Regions from separate parts of the Paraclostridium bifermentans genome, predicted to be linked through region 1. Evidence: riboswitches for the same ligand, from Rfam matches in the RefSeq annotation. Region 1 holds a riboswitch; each other region holds the start of a gene.

Region 1 (8,002 bases):
TCATTACAAATCCCCCTTAAAACTTTTATTTTATAATAAATCAAGTGTCGTATATTCTTTATTTATCTTCTTTATACCTTGATTATTAAAAGCTATTGTTAAGTCAGATCCAACAGCTGCTACTACAGTTCCTACCCCAAATTTAGGATGATAAACCTTTGAACCTAATTTTATATCATCAGATGTAGGTTCTGGCTTATTTTCTTTTATAGTGGCATGTACCTTATTTGCTACACTAGCCTTATTCATAGATTTCATATATTTTTGCTTATATTTATCTAATATATTGTAATTAGCTTTAGAATAGCTTAATTCATGTTCTTCTTTATTTAATTTTTCTATACACTCCTCTGGAAGTTCTTCCATAAATCTAGATTGTATAGATGGATTAGTTTTTCCATAAAGAGTTCTTTTCTTTGTAAGTGTCATGAAAAGTTCTTTTTTAGCTCTTGTTATTCCAACATAACAAAGTCTTCTTTCTTCCTCTATATCAGATTCACTCATAGATCTTACTGCTCTAGATATAGGGAATAATCCTTCTTCCATACCAACTAAATGAACAACTGGAAACTCAAGTCCCTTAGATGTATGGATTGTCATAAGTGATACTCTGTCATTTTCTTCATCATCACTTTCTGTTGAAGTAAGAGCTACATTAGTTAAAAATGTTTCTAAATCTTTTTCTTCACTAGTATTTTCAAATTCAATAGCAATTGATATAAACTCTTTTAAGTTGTCTATTCTGTCTTGAGCGTCTTCATTTTTATCTTTTTCAAGTTCATCTAAATATCCAGTAACATCTAAAACTTTCTCTATAAGTTTACTTACTGAATAAGCATCCTTTATTACTCTAAGAGTTCCTACTAAATCTACAAATCCATTTATATTTGCTCTAGCTTTTGTAGATATATCAGAGTTAGTATCTACATCTAAAAGAACGGAGAATATACTCTCTTGCTTTAAGCTAGCTCTATCCTCTATTTTTTCTATTGTTCTAAGTCCAATTCCTCTTTTAGGAACATTTATTATTCTCTTTAAAGATATATCATCTTGGACATTTTGAAGAACTCTTAAGTATGCAACTAAATCTTTTATTTCTTTTCTTTCATAGAATTTAGTTCCTCCATATATATTATATGGTATTTGACTTCTATTTAAAGCATCCTCTATAGCACGAGCTTGTGCATTCGCTCTGTATAATACAGCAAAGTCTTTAAAAGGTTTGTTTTGCTTTCTATGAATTCTCCATATATTATCAGCAACAAAATCTGCTTCTTCTATCTCGTCTGATGTTACCTGTATCTTAATCTTTTCGCCTTCTTTTTGCTCACTCCAAAGTTTTTTTCTCTTTCTTTCTATATTATTAGAGATAACTGTATTAGCTGCATCTAATATAACTTGAGTTGATCTATAATTTTGTTCTAATTTTACTACATGAACATCATCATAGTCTCTTTCAAATTCAAGTATATTTCTTATATCTGCACCTCTCCATCCATATATACTTTGGTCATCATCTCCAACAACACATATGTTTTGATGCTCTTTAGCTAGCAACTTTATAAATTCATATTGAGCTTTACTTGTATCTTGATACTCATCTACCATTATATATCTAAATTTATTTATATAGTATGCTAGTACACTTTCTTCCGTTTTTAGTAACTCAACAGTTTTTATTATTAAATCATCAAAGTCTAGTGCACTATTTCTTTTTAAACGGTCTTGGTATAAAGTATATACATCTGCAATTTTACTCATTCTCGCATCATTTCTATGCATATCTTTATATTCTTTAGGACTTAATAATTTATCTTTTGCTCCAGAAATATAACTTATAACTACTTTAGGTTCAAAAGATTTATCACTTAAGTTTAATTCCTTTAAACAATCTTTAACTAAAGTAACTTGGTCTGAGCTATCATATATAACGAAAGATCTATTATATCCGATTCTATTTATATCTTTTCTAAGAATTCTAACACAGCATGAATGGAAAGTTGTTATCCACATATCTTTGACATCCGAATCTATAGTTTCTTCAACTCTTTCCTTCATTTCATTTGCAGCTTTATTTGTAAATGTTATTGCTAATATATTACTAGGATGTACTCCTTTATTTTTCATAAGATGAGCTATTCTTGTTGTTAAAACTCTCGTTTTTCCTGAACCAGCTCCTGCTAATATAAGCACTGGCCCTTCTGTTTTTAATACCGCTTCTTTTTGGGCGGGGTTTAGTGAATCTATATCCATCATTACCTCCTGATTGTATATGTTATATGTATATTTTAATCTATTATCTATATTTATTCAAATTTATTAAAAGCCCATATTAATCATATCCATTTTTTTAATTTTTTCTACAAAGAAAAAATCCTCAGATATATATCCAAGGATTAAATTTAGACTAAAGGTATTTATTTATTATATATATTAATCTTAACTTAATAAGATTAGGGGCTAATTATTAACAGAATTTATACATGTTTTATTAAAATAATCGTATAAATCCTCTTCTTTTTTAAATAAAGGTAAATTCATGTTTTTGTGTATTTTTACAAGCCATGGACTATTTAATCCTGCCTCTTTAATTTTCAAATCATCTTTAAAAACGTCATTAGAATTTCCTTCAATTGTTATCTTACCTTTATTTAAAACATATATATAGTCGCAAAGGTCATATATTAAATCCATATCATGACTCGATATAACTACCTTTACGCCCTTTTCACATAATTCTTTTAATATTTTTATAATAGCTTTTGTACTTATTGGGTCTAATCCAGCTGTTGGCTCATCTAATAAAACAACTTTGTTTTCCATAGCTATAACAGATGCTATAGCTACTCTTTTTTTCTGCCCATAGCTTAAAAAATGTACTGGCTTATCTATTAAATCTATCGCATTAACCAATTCTAATGCTCTATAAACTTTTTTATTTATTTCACTTTCTTCTAACCCTATATTTCTTAAAGAAAATGCAATGTCATCATATACTCTTGAATAAAATATCTGCTTATCTGGATCTTGAAATACTATACCTACATCTCTTCTTAAGTTATACAAGTCTTTCTTTTTATAACTTAATTCTTTACTATCATAAATAATTTTTCCTGATGAAGGTTTCAATATCCCCATTAAGTTCATAAATAAAGTTGACTTACCTGACCCATTTGAACCTATTATCCCAATCATATTCCCATTTGAAAAATCTAAACTTATATTGTCTAATGCTTTATTATTTTTTTCATATTTATATGTTAAGTTTTCTACTTTAAACATTTTAGTCTCCTATACGTGAAATTTACCATCATACAACTTTATATCTAAAGATATACTCATATCTTCATATCTTCTCATCATTCTAAAAAACAATGTTTTTATAAGCAATGACATTGAATTATATGATGTCATTAAATTCGTATACCCAAATTTTAGTTGTTGTGATTTATATATTTCTTCTGCTTCTTCTATAAATATAAATATAAATCTATAAATTAAAATCATCAATTCTATAAGTGTATGTGGAATATGTAGTTTTTTTAATACTATTATTAATTGATTAAATGGAGTCGTAAGTATTAAGAAATAAATTGATATAATACAACTCATAGCTCTAAGTAATATGTTTACTGAGCTTTTTACAGCAAATTCAGTAGTTCCTATGTATAATCCTAATATATTTACATTGAATATATAATCTTTATTTTCAAATGATATATTAATCAAATTTAATCCAATACCTATAATTAAAAAAATTATAGGTATTTTTAAACATTTAATGTATAGTTTCATATCTACTCTTGCTATAAATAGTATTAAAGCTGTCATAAATAGCATTATAAGTATATGTATATTTGCATTTTGGGTAAGCATAGAAGCTATAACTCCTATAAATGTAATTCCTAATTTTATCAATGGATTTACATCTTTTATATTATTTAAATATGCACAGTTGTCAATTTCTAACATTTATCTTTTTTTCCTTTTTTATATCCTAAAAAATATCCAATTATTCCTGCCCCTATAGCTGCTTGAGTAGAGAAAAGTAAACTTTCAATCTCACCACTAGGTGGTTCATATAAACTATTAAACCAAGGTTTATAATTAGGATTTATTTCACTAATTAAAGATTCTGCTTCTCCATCAGCACCTCCGTATTCAGCAGTTGAGTTTAATATTAACGGAGTTATTATTAAGATTACTGTTAAAATTAATAATAGTATATTTTTATTTCTAGTTTTGACTTTCGAATTTGTACTCATCTTCTACAACTCCTTCTTCATTTTGTGTTATTAAATTGTATACTAATGTAGTTAATAATCCTTCTGCAATTGCTATAGGTATTTGAGTTATAAAGAATACACCTAAAAATTTTACTAATGACCCTAATATACCTCCTGCTGGATCAGGAAATGCTAATGCTAATTGAGTTGCAGTTACAGTATATGTAGCTAAATCTCCTAATGCTGCTGAAAAAAATACACTTTTTCCTGTACTAATGTTTCTTTTTTTACAGAATTTAAATATTAAAAACGATACTATAGGACCTACTATAGCCATAGAAAAAGCATTTGCTCCTAAAGTTGTAAGTCCTCCATGCGCAAGAAGTATAGCTTGAAATAGTAAAGCTATACTTCCAACTACTGCCATTACAGATGGCCCAAACAATATTGCTCCTAGACCTACACCAGTAGGATGTGAACAACTACCTGTTAAAGATGGTATTTTTAAAGCTGATAGTACGAATACAAATGCACCTGCTAGAGCTAACAGTACTTTCTTTTTAGGATCAGCTTTTACTATTTTATTTATTGATTTTAACCCGTATATGAAAAATGGTATAAATACGACAGTCCATAATATAGACCATTGCATAGGTAAGAATCCTTCCATGATGTGCATTGCATGTGAAGTCACAGGATTTAAGATTACAAGTAGTAATCCTGCTATAACTGATAATTTTAAATAATTCATTTTAAATCCCTCTCTTTTTTTATTTAGTACATTATTGTTTCATGTGATAAAATGACTAAATCAACTCTAAGTTTTAAAGGGCATACATAAAAATTCGCTTTGCTCATGTCGCCAACGACTTCGTCCGTTGCTCAAAAAAATTTTTTTACGCCTAAAACCTAGTATTTTAATATAACTAAATTTTATAGAATACTATAGTTTTTTGTAAGCATACTTTACTTAAGCGTAAAAAAATCCCAATCTTTGGATTAGGATTTAATAACATGACAAAGTGGACATAGTACTTTTAAACTATGATACTTTCAATTATTTTCCTTCACCCCGAAGAACTTAATTTTTCAATTATAGGCAGGTCTCCTGGCTTAGCTTCTCTTTACTCCTTTTCCTTCCCGTAAAATTTACAGTGGTTTTAAAAGTTTCATCAGCTTTACAGTAGCGGGGGCTGCAGAGGATTTTAACCTCTTTCCCTATTAATTTTAAAAAACCTATAATCTCTAATATTTAATTATAATTTATCACATACTCTATCTATTATATATAATTCTATAAAAATTTCTATATTCCTCTAAAATTTTTATTTTTATTTTTTATACTTAAGTATATTTAACCAACTATATAGTTATTACTAAAATAAGTTATATACTTTAATAATTCTAACAATAAAAGTAACCTCCTTTAAATATATTTATATCTAAAGAAGGTTATTTTTATTGTCCATTAATTTTTTATTATATACAATCTCTTAATTCATGATCACTATTTTTATCACTTGTATTCATACTTTCCATACTCTTAGAACTTACAATATCAACACCTGTTCCTAATATGTCTTTAACTATAATATCTCCCACATTAACAGGTGCACATACGCATACTTTATCTAAAACTTTCATAATATCAAACATTAACTCTTTAGGCACAGAGTCATTAGTTTTAACTGGAAGTAAGTTTAAATAAGAACCGCTAAGTTTAACTGTAGTAGTTATAACTCTTCTTGGATTTGTAACTTCCTCAACTCCATATTTTGCTCCTCTTTTACATGTGTTTCCTTCTACTTTATATTCTCCATCAACTTTACTTACAACTAATGAACATCCCATTGGACATACTGTACAAGTAACATTTTTCATAATTATGCCTCCTCTACACTAACTATTATATTTCCTTTAATATCTTTGAATAAATCTTTACTAATTTTTATATTTTCCATCTCTGAAGGTATCATATGAGGTCTCTTTTTCTCTAGAATAATTTCATCGTTACTTCTAACAACTAACTTTTTATTTTTGCAAATTTCTCTTACTCTCATAAATAAGTTTACATCTTCATCACTGCTAACATCTATATTTTGAGGAACTATATATATAATTCCATTATCTGCAACTGTGTTAACTTCTTTATTTTTATTTAACTTATTTAAACAGTATAAAGCTGCATTCTTTCCAGCTATTTTACTTTCTTTTGTAACAAAATCAACTAAGTCATGAACATGAACAACATTCCCACATGCAAACACTCCATCTACATTTGTAGACATTGAATTATTTACAATAGGTCCACTAGTTTTATTGTCTAATACAACTCCAGCTTCAACACTTAATTCATTCTCAGGTATAAGCCCTACAGATAAAAGAAGAGTATCACAGCTTATATATTCTTCTGTTCCTTTTATAGGTCTTCTATTTTCATCTAGCTTGCTAATTGTAACCCCTTTTACTCTTTCTTTTCCATCTATATGTGTTATTCCTGTACTTAACATTAAAGGTATGTCAAAATCATCTAAACATTGAACAATATTTCTAGTTAATCCACTTGAATGTGGGTTTATTTCAACTACTGCCTTTACTTTAGCTCCTTCTAATGTCATACGTCTTGCCATTATAAGTCCTATATCACCAGACCCATATATAACAATTTCTTTTCCTACCATATATCCTTCCATATTAGAAAGTCTTTGAGCAGCTCCAGCATTATAAACTCCTGCTGGTCTATATCCAGGTATATCTATCGCTCCTCTTGTTCTTTCTCTACATCCCATTGCTAAAACTATAGCGTCTGCTTTTATATTTATTATTCCATCTTCACCTAAAGCTTCTATAGTCTTATCTTCACTTATATTTAAAACCATCGTATCTAGCATATATTCAATATTTTCTTGTTTAACCATTTCTATGAATTTATGAGCATACTCCGGTCCTGTTAATTCTTCTTTAAACTCATGTAATCCAAAACCATTGTGTATACATTGATTAAGTATTCCACCTAGTTCTCTATCTCTTTCTATTATAAGTACATCTTTTGCACCATTTCTTTTAGCTTCAACTGCTGCACCTAAACCTGCAGGTCCTCCTCCAACAACTACAACATTATATTTCAACTAACTCACCCCTTAATTCTTTTGATTTTCCTAATACAGTATTAGAGTTTTCGTAGTCTTTTAAAACATCTTCCACATCTATTTTAAGCTCTCTTGCTAATATTTCTATAACTTTAGGTCCGCAAAATCCACCTTGACATCTTCCCATACCTGGTCTTACTCTTCTTTTAACCCCATCTAGTGTTCTAGCTCCACATAGTGAATTTATTGCATCTACAATTTCACCTTCTGTTATACTTTCGCATCTACAAACTATTTTTTTGTATCTTGGATCCTTCTTCATAATTTCTTCTTTTTCTTCTTGAGTCATTTTTATGAAAGGTTTATTCTTATGTCTTTTAGACTCAAACTTTTTATTTTCACTTAACATTAATCCTTCTTCTTTAAGAATTTCTACAACATATTTTGCAACTGCTGGTGCTGATGCAAGGCCTGGTGATTCTATTCCTCCAACATTTATAAAGTTTTTACATTTCTTTGATGCAAATATCATAAAGTCTCCTGTATTTGGAGTTGCTCTAAGCCCTGCAAAACTAGTTATTGTTTTTCTGAAATCTATATTTTCTATAGTCTTTTTAGAGCTATTTACGATTTCACTAATTCCGTCTTTTGATGTAGATACATCTTCTTTTTCATCTACAGCAGTAG
Region 2 (8,002 bases), 1.3 Mb from region 1:
ACCTTATATAGATATATTGGAAAATCAAAGAAGGCATTTAAATGAAGTTGGAATAATTAGTGTTGAAGATAGAATTAAAGCTTTAAAGAATTTAAAACAAACTATAAAAAAATATGAAAATGAAATTATAGATGCACTTTATAAAGATTTAGGAAAATCTGAGTTTGAAAGTTATACAACAGAGGTTGGATTTATATATAGATCTATAAATCATGCACTGAAAAATATAAAAAAATGGAATAAAGTAAAAAGAGTAAGAAATGATATAGCGCAAATTCCAGGAAAGTCATATGTATATAACTCTGCATATGGAAGTGTTCTTATAATAGGGCCTTATAATTATCCTTTCCAATTAACTATAGAACCGCTTATAGGAGCTATAGCTGGTGGAAACACAGCTGTTATTAAACCTTCAGAATACACTACTAATGTTGAATATATATTAGTTAAAATTATTAAAGAGTGTTTTAATTCAAATTATATTGATATAGTAGTGGGGGATTATACTGTAAATAGCAATTTATTAGACTTAAATTTTGATTATATATTTTTTACAGGAAGCGTAAATGTAGGCAAAATAGTTATGGAAAAAGCTAGTAAAAACTTAATACCTACAACTTTAGAATTAGGTGGAAAGTCACCAACTATAGTAGATAAAACTGCAAAACTAGACGTGACAGCAAAACGTATAGTATGGGGAAAATTTGCAAATGCTGGGCAGACTTGTGTAGCTCCTGACTATTTATTAGTTCACGAAGATATATATTATGAGTTTATAAAAAAATTAAAGAGTACGATAGAAACATTTTATGGAGTTAATATAAAAGATAGCAAAGATTTCGGAAGAATTGTTAATGACCGTCACATGAGTAGGTTAAAGGATATACTAGATAAAGATCATGAAAAAATAGTATTTGGAGGAGACATTGATATGAAAGAAAGATATATTTCTCCAACTATTTTAAAAGATGTTAACTATAATGATGCGGTTATGCAAGATGAAATTTTTGGCCCTATAATGCCTATTATAAAGTACAGCGAACTTGATGATATAAAATTTTATTTAAACTTACATCAAACACCACTGGCGTTATATGTTTTTTCAGAAGATAAATATTTTAGTGATTATATAATTAAAAACTTTACTTTTGGAGGTGGATGCATAAATGATACAATAACGCATGTTGCATCTACAAATCTTCCATTTGGAGGAGTTAAAACATCTGGAATTGGAAGATATCATGGATATAATAGTTTTAAAACTTTTACATATGAAAAAGCAATTGTAAAAAGAAGTAGTAAAATAGATATAAATTTAGTATTTCCGCCATATAAAGATAAATTAAAATTAATAAAAAAAGTAATGAAATAAAATTTAAAAATGTAAAAATTTTACTGTATTTGTTAATGAAAATAAGAGAAAACTAAAAGTGATGTATATTTAGTTCAATATATTTTACTTGGAGGTGCTTATTTTGAAAGACAATTCATTTTTAAATAGTGTAAGAGGCATATTCAAAGAAATGCTGTATATGGAAAGTGAAAACACTAATACAGATAGAGAGAAAGTAACTGAGATAGATAAGTATGGAAACAAAACTACTTACTATAGAGCAGGAGCAGGACCTGAACAACCTAATACAATAAATCAAAAATTTGAATAGATATAAAAAAGACTACATTGATATTATCAGTGTAGTCTTTCTTTTTAGCATTAAAATAGCACATATAAACGAATAAAAGAGTAAAATAAATAGACAACAATTTTTAGGGGGGATTAAATTGACTATAGATCTAAAGGGAAGATCATTTTTGACTTTATTAGATTATACAGAAGAAGAAATAAGATACCTATTAGACCTAGCGAAGCTTTATAAAATAGCTAAAAAATTAGATAGATCTCACAAAAAATTAGACACTAAAAATATTGCACTTATATTTGAAAAAGATTCAATTAAGACAAGGTGTGCATTTGACGTTGCAGCTATGGATTTAGGAATTGGAGTAACTAATATAGGTGCAAATGAACTACAAGGTGATAGAAGCGAATCTATAAAAGATTTTGCTAGAGGATTTGGGAAAATATATGATGGGATAGCTTATTATGGAGGAACTCAAGAGAATTTAAATGAATTAAATGAATTTGCTAAAATTCCTATATGGAATGCAATGACAATAGAGTATAATCCTACTCAAGTTTTGGCAGATTTATTAACTATAGAAGAAAAGTTAGGATACTTAAAAGGTTCCAATCTTACATTTGTTGGAGATACGAAAAATAGTGTGGTAAATTCTTTAATGATAGCATGTGCAAAGATGGGAATTAATTTTACTATATGTGCTCCAAGTGATTTGCATCCTGATAAATCATTAGTTAATGAATGTAAAAATATAAGTGAAAAAAATAAATCTAATATAAGTCTAACTGAAAATTTTTATGAAGGGACTAAAGATGCAGATATAATATACACCTCTTCGTGGAATTCTATATTGGAATCAAATAATATTTCAAAAGACAATATAGATAAATTGGCCATTTACAAAGTTAGTATGGAAATTATAAATAATTGCAACAAAAAAGTTATATTTATGCATTGCTTGCCAGCTTTTCATAATTTAGAAACTAAGTTAGGACGAAATATGAATAAAGATTTTGGAATTAAAGAAATGGAAGTATCAGATGATGTTTTTGAATCTGATTTATCTGTTGTATTTGAGCAAAGTGAAAATAGAATGCATACAATAAAAGCTATAATCGCCGCAACTTTAGGAGCAGAATATAAGTAATATTAATTGAATTGATGTATAAAAATAAGGATATATTACTATATTCTTATTTTTATACATCAATTCAATTAACAAAAAATTAACGAAAAAGTTCGTTTTTTAACTAAAGCTTAATCCGAATTTAATAATTAACAGCAACTTAACAAAAAAGAGTGTTTCTTAACATAGCCTTAACTTAAATTGACAAAATATTTGTTAAAATCAAATTAATGAAAAAATACAGAAAACACGTTTGATTTTTTAAGGAGGAAATTATTAGTGGAAATAGCAGTAAATTTGATGGGAGGACTGGGACTATTCTTATATGGAATGAATCTTATGGCAGATGGTCTTCAGAAATCAGCAGGAGAAAAATTAAAAAGAATAATTGGACTTTTAACTAGTAATGTATTAATGGGAGTTTTAGTAGGGGCTCTAGTAACAGCAATTATACAAAGTAGTAGTGCAACTACAGTTATGGTAGTTGGATTTGTTAACGCAGGAATCATGACATTACCTCAGGCTATAGGAGTTATAATGGGGGCTAATATAGGAACAACTATAACAGCACAACTTGTATCTCTTGATTTAGTAGGGATAGCGCCTTTAGCATTAGGTATAGGGATAGTAATGTATTTATTTTCAAAGAATCAAAAAACAAAAACAATAGCTGAAATTTTAATAGGTTTTGGTATATTATTTACTGGAATGGACTTTATGAAAAATGCAGTAAAGCCATTAGCAGAGTTTAAAGGATTTACTGATGCATTAGTTGCTTTTGGAAATAGACCTATTCTTGGAATCTTATTAGGATTTGGAATAACGGCTATAGTCCAAAGTTCGAGTGCTTCTATGGGGATGTTATTAGCACTTGCATCTCAAGGATTAATACCTTTAACCGCAGCACTTCCTATATTATATGGAGAAAATATAGGTACATGTGTTACATCTTTAATATCTAGTATAGGAGCTAGTATAAATGCTAGAAGAGCAGCTTTAATGCACTTAGTGTTTAATATAATAGGAACCATCGTATTTATGTTAATTTTAACAAAACCTATAACTATGATAGTTCAAAATTTAAATCCAGATGATGTAAGTAGACAAATTGCAAATGCTCATACATTATTTAATATAACAAATGTTATATTATTACTTCCTTTCTCTAAATACATAGTAAAGCTTACTATGAAGCTTATGCCAGAAAGAGAAGAAGAAATAAAAAGCAAAAAGACTGTTCATTACATAGATGATAGAATGATGGAAACTCCATCTATAGCTTTATCAAACACTATAAAAGAAACTTTAAGAATGGGTGAAAAAGCTAAAGAAAGTTTAGACAATGCAATGACAGGATTTTTAAATAAATCAAAAGAAAAAGTAGATAAATCTTTTAAAAATGAAAAGCTAATAAATATTTTACAAAAAAGCATACTAAATTATTTATTGAAACTATCTAAAACTTCATTAAATGATAATTCTAGAGAAAGTGTAGATTTATTATTTAATACTGTAAATGATATAGAAAGAGTTGGAGATCATGCAGAAAATATAGCAGAGCTTGCAACTACAGTTATAGATAATGATTTGAGTTTATCTAAAGATGGATCTGTTGAACTTAAAGAATTATACCAAAAGGTCTTAGACACGTACAGTTTAGCGCTTGAAAGTTTAGAGAAGTCAGATGTAGATTTGGCGTGTAGAGTAATAAAGATGGAAGAACAAGTTGATATGATGGAAAAAAGCTGTAGGGCAAATCATATGAGAAGACTAAACGCAAGTTCTTGTAGTGTGGACTCTGGAGTTATATTCTTAGATTTAATTAGTAATCTAGAAAGAGTATCAGATCATTCTGCTAATATAGCTCAACAGGTTATAAAATCGAGTAATAAGAAATTTGCATAATATAAGACTTTAAATAAAAAGCTTTATCAATATAATGTGACATTATGATTGATAAAGCTTTTTATATTTAATTAAACTATAAATGTAATTAAATTTTAAAAATTATAAAAATTGGCAGAAAGTATTGTACTAGTGAATAAAAAATTGTAATATATACATATAATATAGTGTATGCTAAAAGATAAAGAGTGTAGACTAAATAAGATATCAATATATACAAGTACATATATGTTATAAGGAAAAGTATTTCAATTTTAAATTGTATATATAATTATTGATATTAAATAAGATGATAATTAAGTTTAAATAATATTAATGATAGTTAAAGGAGAATGAAATTATGGCAATGGGAGCACCAACACCACACAATAGCGGTAAATTAGGAGATATAGCAGAAACAGTATTATTACCAGGGGATCCTCTAAGAGCTAAATTTATAGCAGAAACTTTCTTAGAAGACGTTGTTCAATACAACACTGTAAGAGGTATGAATGGTTATACTGGATACTATAATGGTAAAAAAATATCAGTGCAAGGTACAGGTATGGGTTGTCCATCAATAGGAATATATACATATGAATTAATCCATTTTTATGGAGTTAAAAATCTTATAAGAATAGGTTCTGCAGGAGCTTTACATGAAGATTTAAAAATGCATGATATAGTTATAGGAATGGGTTCTTGTACAGATTCTAATTATGCAGCTCAATACAACTTACCAGGAACATTTGCACCAGTAGCAAGCTATGAATTACTTAGTAAGGCTGTAGATGTTGCGAAAAGCCAAGGGGTTGAGCCTAAAGTTGGAAACATACTATGTAGTGATGTATTCTATGGAGATGAAGGATTAGATTCTTTAGCAAAATGGACTAAAATGGGTGTTCTAGCTGTCGAAATGGAATCAGCTGCACTTTATATGAATGCTGCAAGAGCTGGAGTTAATGCTCTTTGTATATTAACAATTTCTGATTGTCCTTTCAAAGGAGAAGCAACTACTGCTATGGAAAGACAAACTGCATTTACAAGAATGATGAATATAGCTTTAGAATTAGCTTAATATAAAAACTCGCTTTTGTATAACTATGAAAGCGAGTTTTTTTTATGCTAAAAAACTTAAATATTAATGGGTTTTATACTTAAAGGTCTAATTAAATAATGCAAGGAAAGTAAAAAATTGATACAGATTAAAAAATAAGATGTCTAAATTTTGCAATTTATAGAAAAATGAATCGGATTATGATAACATTATAATGATAAATATAAATACTAGGTTTTTATTAATTAATAGGGAATGATGTGAAAATCATCAACAGCCCCCGCTACTGTAATTACGGACGAGTCTTTTTTAAGCCACTGAAGAATTTCTTTGGGAAGGTAAAGATGAGGATGATGTATAAGTCAGGAGACCTGCCTAGATAAAACAAACTTTCGGAGGGAGAGACAAAATGAAAATATCAAAAAAAATTAAATTAAGTTTGCTTAGCTTAGTTATAGGGCTAAGCTTTGTAGGGTGCAGTAAAACCGAAACTAAAACTGAAGACACTACTGCAAAGAAGGTAGAAAAAACAAATGAAACAAAGGATAATTATTATCCAGTAACTATTACTACGCACAATAGTAACAAAGAAGAAATAAAGGTTACTATAAAAGAAAAACCTAAAAAGGCGCTTGCAGTTTATCAAGACTCTATAGAAACTATGCTAGCATTAGGGTTAGAAGATAATATAGTTGCGGCGGCTGGGTTAGACCATAAGGTTAAAGATGAATATAAAGAAGCTTTTAAAAAGGTTAAGTATTTAGATGAGTTTACGCCGTCTAAAGAAAATACTATGATGTTACAGCCAGATCTTATAGTAGGATGGGATTCTTTGTTTACCGATAAAACATTAGGAACAGTAGATTTTTGGCAAAATAAAGGCACAAATACATACATGGCATTAAATAGTGGAGCAGTAGAGCATAAAACTATTAAAAATGAATGTGAAGATATCTTAAATATAGGGAAAATATTTAACGTTGAAGATAAAGCTAAAAATATAGTTGGTAATATAAATAAGAAAGTAGATGAAGTTGTAGAGTCTGAAAAAGGCAAAAAGCAACAAACTACTTTAATAGTTGAATTTTACGATGATAAAATTAGTGGATATGGAAAAAGCACTCTAGGAGGAGATATGGTAACTAAACTAGGTGCGAAATTATTAAATGAAAATGGGAATCCACTAAGTAAAGAAGATTTAGTAAAATTAAATCCAGACAGTATATTTGTAGTATATATGAATAGAGATGATGATAGTAAAAAGGCTGAAGAAACTAAAAATTTAGTTATGAAAGACAAAGCATTACAAAGTTTAAATGCAGTTAAAAATAATAGAGTTTATCCAATAGAACTAGGACAAATGTATTGTAGTGGAGTAAGAACTATAGATGGAATAGAAACTTTTGCAAATGGACTTTATCCAAGTAAGTAGAAAGAGGGACATAGGCATATGCAATCAACGAAAAGCTTAAGAAAATATGGAAATAATGAAGAAAAGGGCTTTGTTAAAACAAAGCCTTTATATATATTAGTTATTATGGGACTTATTGTTGCTTTAATTCTATCTATTTTATTTGCGGTAACAATAGGTTCAAGTGACATAAGCATAAAGCAAGTATATCAAATAATAGGGTATAAACTATTTAGTATAGGAAATGAAAATAATTTATCTAATGGAGCTATCCATGATGTAGTATGGTTTATTAGGCTACCTAGAATAATTTTAGCTTTATGTGTAGGAATAGGACTATCTGTATGTGGAGTTGTAATGCAAGCTATAGTAAAAAACCCTCTAGCAGATCCTTATATCCTTGGCGTATCATCTGGAGCATCCTTAGGGGCTACAATAGCTATAATGTTAGGATTTACAACTTTATTAGGACAAAACTCAATAGGGATATTTGCATTCTTTGGTGCATTTTTAGTCTCGATGCTAGTTTTAATGATTTCAAACACAGGGTCAAGATCTAACTCTACAAAACTATTATTAGCGGGAATGGCTTTGAGTTCTGTGTGTAGTGCATTTTCAAGTTTTATAGTTTATATAAAAAATGATGCAGAAGGAATGAAAAATATAACATTTTGGCTTATGGGAAGTTTAGCTGGTGCTAAATGGGAAGAAATAGTATTTATACTTCCACTGATTTTAATAGGTACTATATTCTTTTTAAGTCAGTATAGAATATTAAATTTAATGTTGTTAGGAGATGATGTAGCCATAACATTAGGCACTGATTTACATAGGTATAGACAAGTATATCTAATTGTAACATCTCTCCTAGTAGGATTAGTGGT
Region 3 (8,002 bases), 770 kb from region 1:
ATGTTCTAACAATTCAATTTGATATTTTAAGTCTAGATGATTAGTAGGTTCATCCAACAATATAACATCTGGGTCTTGAGCAATTGTTCTTGCTAAAAATACTCTTTGTAACTGTCCACCACTTAATTCATTTATGGTTTTATCTTTTATATCACTTAATCCTACCTTTTCAATGCAATCCAATACTATTTTTTTATCTTCTTTACTTAAAGAATTAAATACTCCCGTTGAATGTGCATATCTACCAAGTGCTACAGTTTCATATATGGTATATGGAAAATATATTTGAGTTATCTGACTCATAAGTCCTACTTTTTTTGCTAGATTTTTCCTTGAAAAATTACAAACTTCCATACCATCAATAGTTATACTTCCTTTATATTTTATAATATTAGCTATAGATTTCAAAAGCGTACTTTTTCCACATCCATTTGGTCCTACTATGCAAAGATTTTTTCCTCTTTCAACTTTAAAATTAACATTTTTTATAACATCAACGTCTTCATAACCACAATAAAGATTTTTTACTTCTAACATTTCATCACTTCTTTCCTTTGCTAAAATACACATATGCAAAGAATGGTGCACCTATAATTGCTGTAATAGCTCCTACCGGAAGCTCTGCTGGAGATACTATCGTTCTTGCAATTAGATCTGTTATAACCATCAGTGATCCTCCAAATACAAAAGACATAGGTATTACATATTTATGTTTTGATCCAAATACCCTTCTTACCATATGTGGCGCTATTAAATCTACAAACCCGATTGTTCCACTTAATGCTACTGCACTTCCCGTTAAAATGGCTGAGTGTATAAATAAATGTTTTTTAACCCTATTTGTATCTACACCTACTGCCTTTGCCTGTTCTTCTCCAAATGTTAATATATCCATTTCTTTTGTGTATCTTAAAACTCCAATAACACCTATAATTAAAAATGGAATTAAAACTCTCACATATGACCATCCCTTCATAGAGAAGCTCCCCATTTGCCAAAGACTTATACTTTTTATATCTTCACTAAAAAGTGCTGTAAGTGTTGTAAGTAATGCATTTACAAAAAGCGAAAAGACCATACCCGCTAGTATAATTGTATTATTAGCCATAGTTTTATCTATTTTAGAAGAAAAAACTATAACTCCATATACCGTTATCAATCCACATAAAAAACCTATTAATGGCAATGTCAATTGCCCTAGAAATGGTATAGATATTCCAAGAACTATAACTAATCCAGCTCCTAAAGATGCTCCTGACGATACCCCTAAAGTATAGGGAGATGCCAATTCATTTTTAAGTATTGACTGAACTACTGATCCACTAACTGCCAAACATCCTCCAACCATAAAAGCTAATAATACTCTTGGTAGTCTAAGTGACCATATGATAGATATATCTTTTGGATCTATCCCTTCTCTTAATGGTAAATTTATAACCTTATTTAAAATTATACTCATAGTATCTAATATATGAATATTGGAACTCCCTATGGAAGTTCCAATACTGATTATAAAAAATACTAACGGTATTGATAAAATCGCTAAAGTTTTATTTTTGTTTTGCGTACGCATCTGGGTTTATATACTCTGCCATTTGTTTTAATGCTTTTACTACATTTTGAGATGGTCTTGATGATGCATTCGTATCAATTAAGTATACTTGTCCATTTTTTACTGCATTTATATTTTCCCAACCTTCACGTCCTTTTATATCTTTTACTGCATCTTGAACGTAATTTACATTAGTTAATATTACATCTGGATTTTTTTCTATAACTGACTCCTCACTAGGTGATATCCAAGATTTTTGGTCAGCGAATATGTTTTCTCCACCCACTAACTCAATCATCTCATTTAAAAATGTACCATTTCCAAAGCTATATAAATTTGGTGCTGGCCCTATTTCAACGTAAACTTTCTTTTTATCTTTTATAGTTTTTCCTATTTTAGCTATTTCATTAACTTGAGATTTCATATTATCAACAATTTTTTGTCCTTTTTCTTTTGTTCCAGTTATATCAGCTATAAACATTATGTCATCGTATATACCTTGTATGCTATCACTACTTGGGATATATGCAACACTTATACCAGCCTCTTTAGCCACTTTAAATGGATCTTCACTATTTCCAGTTTTATTATGTCCTGATGCTATAATCATATCTGGCTCTAAAGATACTATAGCCTCAGCATCTGGGTTTGCAAAATCTATTAATTTTATATCTTTAGGTAGTCCAGGTATATCAGCTGAATATTTATCAACAGCTACTAATTTATCAGCAAGCCCTAATTCAACTAGTACTTCTGTATTAGATGGAGCTGTAGATATTATCCTTTCTAATTTTTTAGGAACTGTAAAATCATTTCCCTCTCTATCTTTTACTACTGTTTCTTTTTTACCGCATCCAGCGACTGCTAACATAACTACTAAAATAGCAGTTATTAATGTTAAAATTCTTTTTTTCATTTTTATTCTCCTTACTTATAATTTCTACTTATAAATTCAGTTTCTTGTATTCCTTCATCTTTATTAAGCTTTATAGCTAGTATAAAGAAATATCCAGATAACAGATTTGCAAAATCAAATAATAATTCATCTACATCATTTCCATTTTCCTTATATCTATGTAATAATCTTACCAATGCTTTGCACTTTGTTCTTATAATATGTGCATAGCTTCCACAAACCCCACCTTGAGGTAAAACAAATTTATCAAAAATACCTTTTATCTCATCTTGGTAAGATAGTGTTCTAGATTCTAACCATTTTAACTCATTATTTGTTACGCTTACAAATGTTCTAAGTGATGCATTCATGTGATATACAAGTTCATTTATTTTACTTAACTCGGCTTTTAAATTTTCATCAATTATAAAAGCTCTTAGTAATCCTATTGTACTCGATATTTCATCTGTAAATATTTCATAGTCACATCTTAAATCATCTGATTTATCATATAAAAATGGATATGCTAAATATTTTGACATTTTTTCATTCCTTTCGTGTTGATTTTACATAACAATAGATATAATTCTATTTTTGTTGTAAAATTCCTTTTATTGAAATTTATTTGTAAAATAAATAATTTTCAATAAATTAATCTCCTAGTTTTGTATAAACACTTAAACCTAGCTTATACATTTAAAAAGACATACCCAGAGAGTATGCCTTAATTTATTCATGTATAATAATAGCCTTTATCCAACCCTCAGAAGATAATTAGCCTTTAAGCATTGGCAGGTATCCCGGCTCAGCTTCATTCTACTCTCAATCCTTCCCAATTTCTCAGTGGATACTTAGATTTCGTCAGCTTTACGGTTACTGGGGTAGCTTAGAATTTACATCTAATTCCCTATTAAGTCTATTGACACCTAATACTTACTATTTAATTTTCATATTGTTATATAGTCCATTATACAACAATATGAAATAATGTTCATTATATATTTCTAATTTGGTAAAATAAAATTTCTATCTATTTTTTCTACTTCTTATAAAATCTATTATAACGTATAAAACAATTAATGCAGTTATAATCATAACTATATCCATTATCATAGGACTAATTCCCATTCTATACCCCATATATCTAAATGGATTATATCCTCCAAATCCAAAAAATCCTCTACCATATGCTGGTGGTATATATGTTCTTCTACTAGATCTACCACCATAGTCATCATACTCATCATTTTTTTTATTTTTAGAATTTGAAGTATCGTTTTGATTAGATTTAGAGCTTGTATCTGGTTTAGTACTAAAACTTCCTGAATCAGGCTTTGTTGTGCTTGATTTTGGCTTTGTAGTATTATTATTTGAATTATTGCCAGTAGTTCCTTCATTTATTGTTGTCTCAGGCTTTGGTTTAGTACTAAAACTTCCTGAGTCTGGTTTTGTTGTACTTGATTTTGGCTTTGTATAACTACTGCTTGGTTTACTAGAGCTAGAACTTGGTTTGCTAGTGCTAGAACTAGATTTAAAGCTACTTGAGCTCGATTTAAAACTGCTACTTGATCGACTTGAACTATGTGAGCTATGCGAACTATGTGAAGAGCTTCCTTTAGCTACTTGATATTCAACATTTGATATTTCATTTTTATTTGAAGTTGCATATGACTTTTCTATTGAAAAAGTAAATGCACAAGTTATAGCAAATATAAATACAGTTAAAAAAAGAGTTATATTCCTTTTTAATTTGTTCATTATACATTTAACCCCATTTCTATGAACTTATTATATAATCTATCTAAATTTGATGTATCTTCTCCATCTATTACTGAATCATAGCTTTCTTCCCCTTTAAACTTAAAATACTCTAATAGCTGTTGATTGTCTTTATCTTTACTATCTACCAGATATACATATCTTCTCAAAGATTCATCTTGTATTTCTATTAAGTAACCCTTAACATCAAACTTGAATTCTTCATCCCCATTATATAAAGTTACTATATCTGTAGATTTTGTAAATACAAATTTTTCCTTGTCGCAATCATACGTGTACTCTAATTCTCTACAATTTATACATCTATTAAAATTGCACTCACTTACACAATTTATACACTTGCACATTTTACATTTGTCTAACTTATTTATAGACTCTCTTTTATCTCTAGTTAAATAAGATTGTATTTCATCTTCTATATCATTTTTCTTTTTAAACAACTTAGAGAATATATTTTTATCTTCATTTTTTTCTTCTTTTTCCAAGTCATTTAAAAAAGCTATATACCCTGATAAATCATCTAACTTTCTTATAAAAATTCTTTTTCTTAATTCTTCATCGCTTAACATTTGCTTTAAATCATTTGCTGCAAATACTAAGTCTGTGTACATTTTATCGTATTTTTTCTTTTCATTTAAAATTCTTTCGTCCATACTATACCTCCTAAAAAAATTAACAAATTAAATATTAATATAACTATATTCTATAAGTTATCCACAAATATTAGTTAAATATAATTCCCTAAGCGTAAAAATAAGGTAGATAGCTTTTAACCATCTACCTTTAGTAGTTTATCTATTTATCCATTTCTCTTTTTATTCTCTCTAGTTCATCTTCAACTTTAGAATCAACCACTGGTGAATCATTTATATACTCGTCAAGCATATCATCTTCGCTCTTTGTCTTCATAGTTTCTAAAGCTTTGCCATAACTTTCTTTTTCTTGAACTTTCTTTTCAAGATCATCTAAGTTTATACCATGATCATCACTTAATCCCGATAAAGTTTCATTGATCTCATTGTTTATTTCTGCCACATCAAGTCTAGTAGCTAATTCTTGTTTTTTAGACTTCATTTTAGATATTTCAAGCTCTAGTTCTTCAATTTTGAATTTTATTTCTTGTATTTTCTTATCTTGAGCTTCTATTCTAGATATAGTTTGATTTAATTTTTCTTGCATTTCTAGTTTTTGTTTTACAAAACCTTGAGCTTTTTCATTATCTTCTTTTAACAATGCCGCTTTTGTAGCTTGCTCGTATTTTTCTATTTTCTCTTCTAATGATTTTTTTTCATTTCTTATATTATCTACTGATGCTATAAAATTTGCACATTGTTTTTTTGCATCTTGAAGTAATTTCTCTTTCTTCGTTATTGATAAATCTAACATTTCTATTGGATCTTCATGCTTTTCTATAGCTTTATTTGCCTTAGCTTCTACAACATTTTTTAATCTTTTAAAAAATCCCATTTAGATAGTCATCTCCATTCATATTTTTATATATTTACATTTAATATACAATTTGATTTTTAATATTAATATATATAATAGCATAAATACTATATTTTTCTATAATTATTTATATTTGTTACCATTTGTTATTTTTTACTTATTATTTTTTTTAAATTTTCTATTTCTTTATCTTTTTTCTTTAACTTCTCTTCATATTCTACTTTTACATCTTCTATACTTTTATTTAATACATTAATCAATGATGCCATTTCATCTGAACTACCTGCTATTCTATTCAATAACATCAAGTTTTGTGCTAGGACATCGGGAATCTGTTTGTGAGAGTATCTAAGTTGATGATCTATTTCCCCATACCCTTCTTCAAAAATAGTTCTTACCTGTATTTCTGCAATTATTTTCTGTGTTGTTGGGTACGACTCTATTATATAATGTACTGATCTATACCCTGATAATCTTGAACATACTTCAATTCCTAGTTCTTCGAATTTTTTTGTGTTATCACCTTCTCTAACATTAGAAACAATTTCTAACACTTTCCACATCCTAGTAATAAAACTATGTATTTCTTCCCAATCTTCTTTAAATATATGTATTACTCTTATTCCCAATAAATCAGTTATTTCATTTTTATAATTATTTACAGTAAAATTAAAATCACTTCCATATTTTGATCTTCTATCTTCTATTTTTCTTATTATTTTTTCAATTAAATGTTCAGGATCCTTAACTCTAGTCTTTACTGAGTGAACTTTCGGATGACTTCTTAATATAGTAGCTATTAACTCCGCTTGTGTTTCATAACTTTTTCTATGCATCATAAAGTCTTCATAAATATACTCAATTTCATTCCAATCTATACTATTTTTTATTAACTCTTTATCTGTTATTTGATATTTCTCCAGGAATTCATCTTTTCTTAACATTATGCTCCCTCTCTTTTGATTTAGTTCATATTTTATTATATCTCATATTTTACATTTTTAACTATATTATTAGTCTTTAAATTTGCAAATAAATTAATAAATACTTATAATATTTGTTGATAGTATTTTTAAAGAGAGGAAGTGAGTTTTTTGAATTCCATGAAAAATAGTATAAATATACTTGATAATGTTTTTGTAATTCAAAGAATCGTAGATCCTAAACACAAAAAAATAATAACTCTTGATAATGATATAAAAATAGATAATAACCATAAATGTTTTGAGTTTTGGAAAACTGGGTCTGCTTGTTGCAATTGTATTTCTATGCGAGCTTTAAATGAAAACTCATCTTTTTCTAAGTTAGAGTATGTTGATGAGAAGCTCTATATGGTAATATCTGCTCCTATCAATGTTGAAGGTGATGTTTATATTGTCGAGCTTATAAAAGATGTTACAAACGATACTATGTTTTCAACTTATACTAATAAAACTGTTAACGAACTTAAATCTGAAATTAATAAATTAAATATGCTTATTGTTACTGATGAATTAACTAATATTTTTAATAGACGTTACTTAGATGAACATCTGCCTTCTCTATTAAAAAATTTATCTTTACCTGATTTTTCAGTTAGTTTGATAATGTTAGATATTGATAAATTCAAAAATATAAATGATACGTATGGACACTTATGTGGAGATTTTATAATTAAAGAGGTAGCAAGCTTACTTGATTCATATATAAAAAATTTTGGTGGATGGGCCTGTAGGTATGGTGGAGATGAATTTATAGCAGTTGTAGAAAATAAATCTGAAAATGAAACTTATGCTCTAATAAATAATTTTAAAACATTTATTGGGACTAGAGAGTTTTTATATGAAAATAATAAAATTAATATTACTTGTAGCTTTGGAGTTTCTTACCTTAATAACGAAAATATAACATTTAATGATGCTTTAAACTTAGTTGATTCAAAACTTTATAAAGCTAAAAATTCAAGAAATTCAGTATGCTAGACTCAATATAAAAATGCTATTTTAGTCTTTAAAATAGCATTTTTATATTGGAATAATAAACTTTACGGTAAAACAGTATTCTTCTATATTAAAATCTATGACCCCATCATATTTTTCTATTGTAAGCTTTAAATTTTCAATACCAATTCCATGATTAGTTTTATCTTTTTTCAAAGTTTCTATTTTAAAACTTTTATCTAATTCAAGTGGTTTTTTATTTTTAGAATTTTTTATAACACATATTAATTTATTATCTATAACATCGCAATATAGGTGAATATACTTTTCTCTTTTATTATCATCTAGATTTACACATGCTTCTATTGCATTGTCTATTAAATTATTAAATATTATTGATATATGCAT

What was found. Region 1 has a riboswitch for cobalamin ahead of KXZ80_RS14360 (energy-coupling factor ABC transporter permease). Riboswitches for the same ligand answer to the same signal wherever they lie in the genome.
Region 2: it holds a riboswitch for cobalamin, as region 1 does, so the genes downstream of both, KXZ80_RS04570 (ABC transporter substrate-binding protein) here and KXZ80_RS14360 (energy-coupling factor ABC transporter permease) in region 1, are expected to answer to the same signal.
Region 3: it holds a riboswitch for cobalamin, as region 1 does, so the genes downstream of both, KXZ80_RS10620 (ATP:cob(I)alamin adenosyltransferase) here and KXZ80_RS14360 (energy-coupling factor ABC transporter permease) in region 1, are expected to answer to the same signal.

The regions. Positions count from the first base shown of each region.
Region 1 covers NZ_CP079737.1:2,972,712-2,980,713, forward strand. The annotation lists gene KXZ80_RS14335 (M18 family aminopeptidase) at 1-4, opposite strand, end outside; gene KXZ80_RS14340 (DUF3553 domain-containing protein) at 31-2,253, opposite strand; gene KXZ80_RS14345 (energy-coupling factor ABC transporter ATP-binding protein) at 2,461-3,282, opposite strand; gene cbiQ (cobalt ECF transporter T component CbiQ) at 3,292-3,972, opposite strand; gene KXZ80_RS14355 (energy-coupling factor ABC transporter substrate-binding protein) at 3,966-4,265, opposite strand; gene KXZ80_RS14360 (energy-coupling factor ABC transporter permease) at 4,237-4,977, opposite strand; cobalamin riboswitch at 5,308-5,481, opposite strand; gene KXZ80_RS14365 (DUF1667 domain-containing protein) at 5,706-6,107, opposite strand; gene KXZ80_RS14370 (NAD(P)/FAD-dependent oxidoreductase) at 6,110-7,354, opposite strand; gene KXZ80_RS14375 (NAD(P)/FAD-dependent oxidoreductase) at 7,344-8,002, opposite strand, start outside.
Region 2 covers NZ_CP079737.1:939,309-947,310, forward strand. The annotation lists gene KXZ80_RS04545 (aldehyde dehydrogenase) at 1-1,372, shown strand, start outside; gene KXZ80_RS04550 (hypothetical protein) at 1,476-1,664, shown strand; gene argF (ornithine carbamoyltransferase) at 1,783-2,787, shown strand; gene KXZ80_RS04560 (Na/Pi cotransporter family protein) at 3,046-4,671, shown strand; gene deoD (purine-nucleoside phosphorylase) at 5,018-5,728, shown strand; cobalamin riboswitch at 5,923-6,100, shown strand; gene KXZ80_RS04570 (ABC transporter substrate-binding protein) at 6,117-7,139, shown strand; gene KXZ80_RS04575 (FecCD family ABC transporter permease) at 7,158-8,002, shown strand, end outside.
Region 3 covers NZ_CP079737.1:2,204,521-2,212,522, forward strand. The annotation lists gene KXZ80_RS10605 (ABC transporter ATP-binding protein) at 1-570, opposite strand, end outside; gene KXZ80_RS10610 (FecCD family ABC transporter permease) at 542-1,573, opposite strand; gene KXZ80_RS10615 (ABC transporter substrate-binding protein) at 1,551-2,468, opposite strand; gene KXZ80_RS10620 (ATP:cob(I)alamin adenosyltransferase) at 2,480-2,989, opposite strand; cobalamin riboswitch at 3,221-3,393, opposite strand; gene KXZ80_RS10625 (hypothetical protein) at 3,474-4,205, opposite strand; gene KXZ80_RS10630 (hypothetical protein) at 4,205-4,879, opposite strand; gene KXZ80_RS10635 (PspA/IM30 family protein) at 5,022-5,693, opposite strand; gene KXZ80_RS10640 (RelA/SpoT domain-containing protein) at 5,822-6,619, opposite strand; gene KXZ80_RS10645 (GGDEF domain-containing protein) at 6,779-7,636, shown strand; gene KXZ80_RS10650 (sensor histidine kinase) at 7,679-8,002, opposite strand, start outside.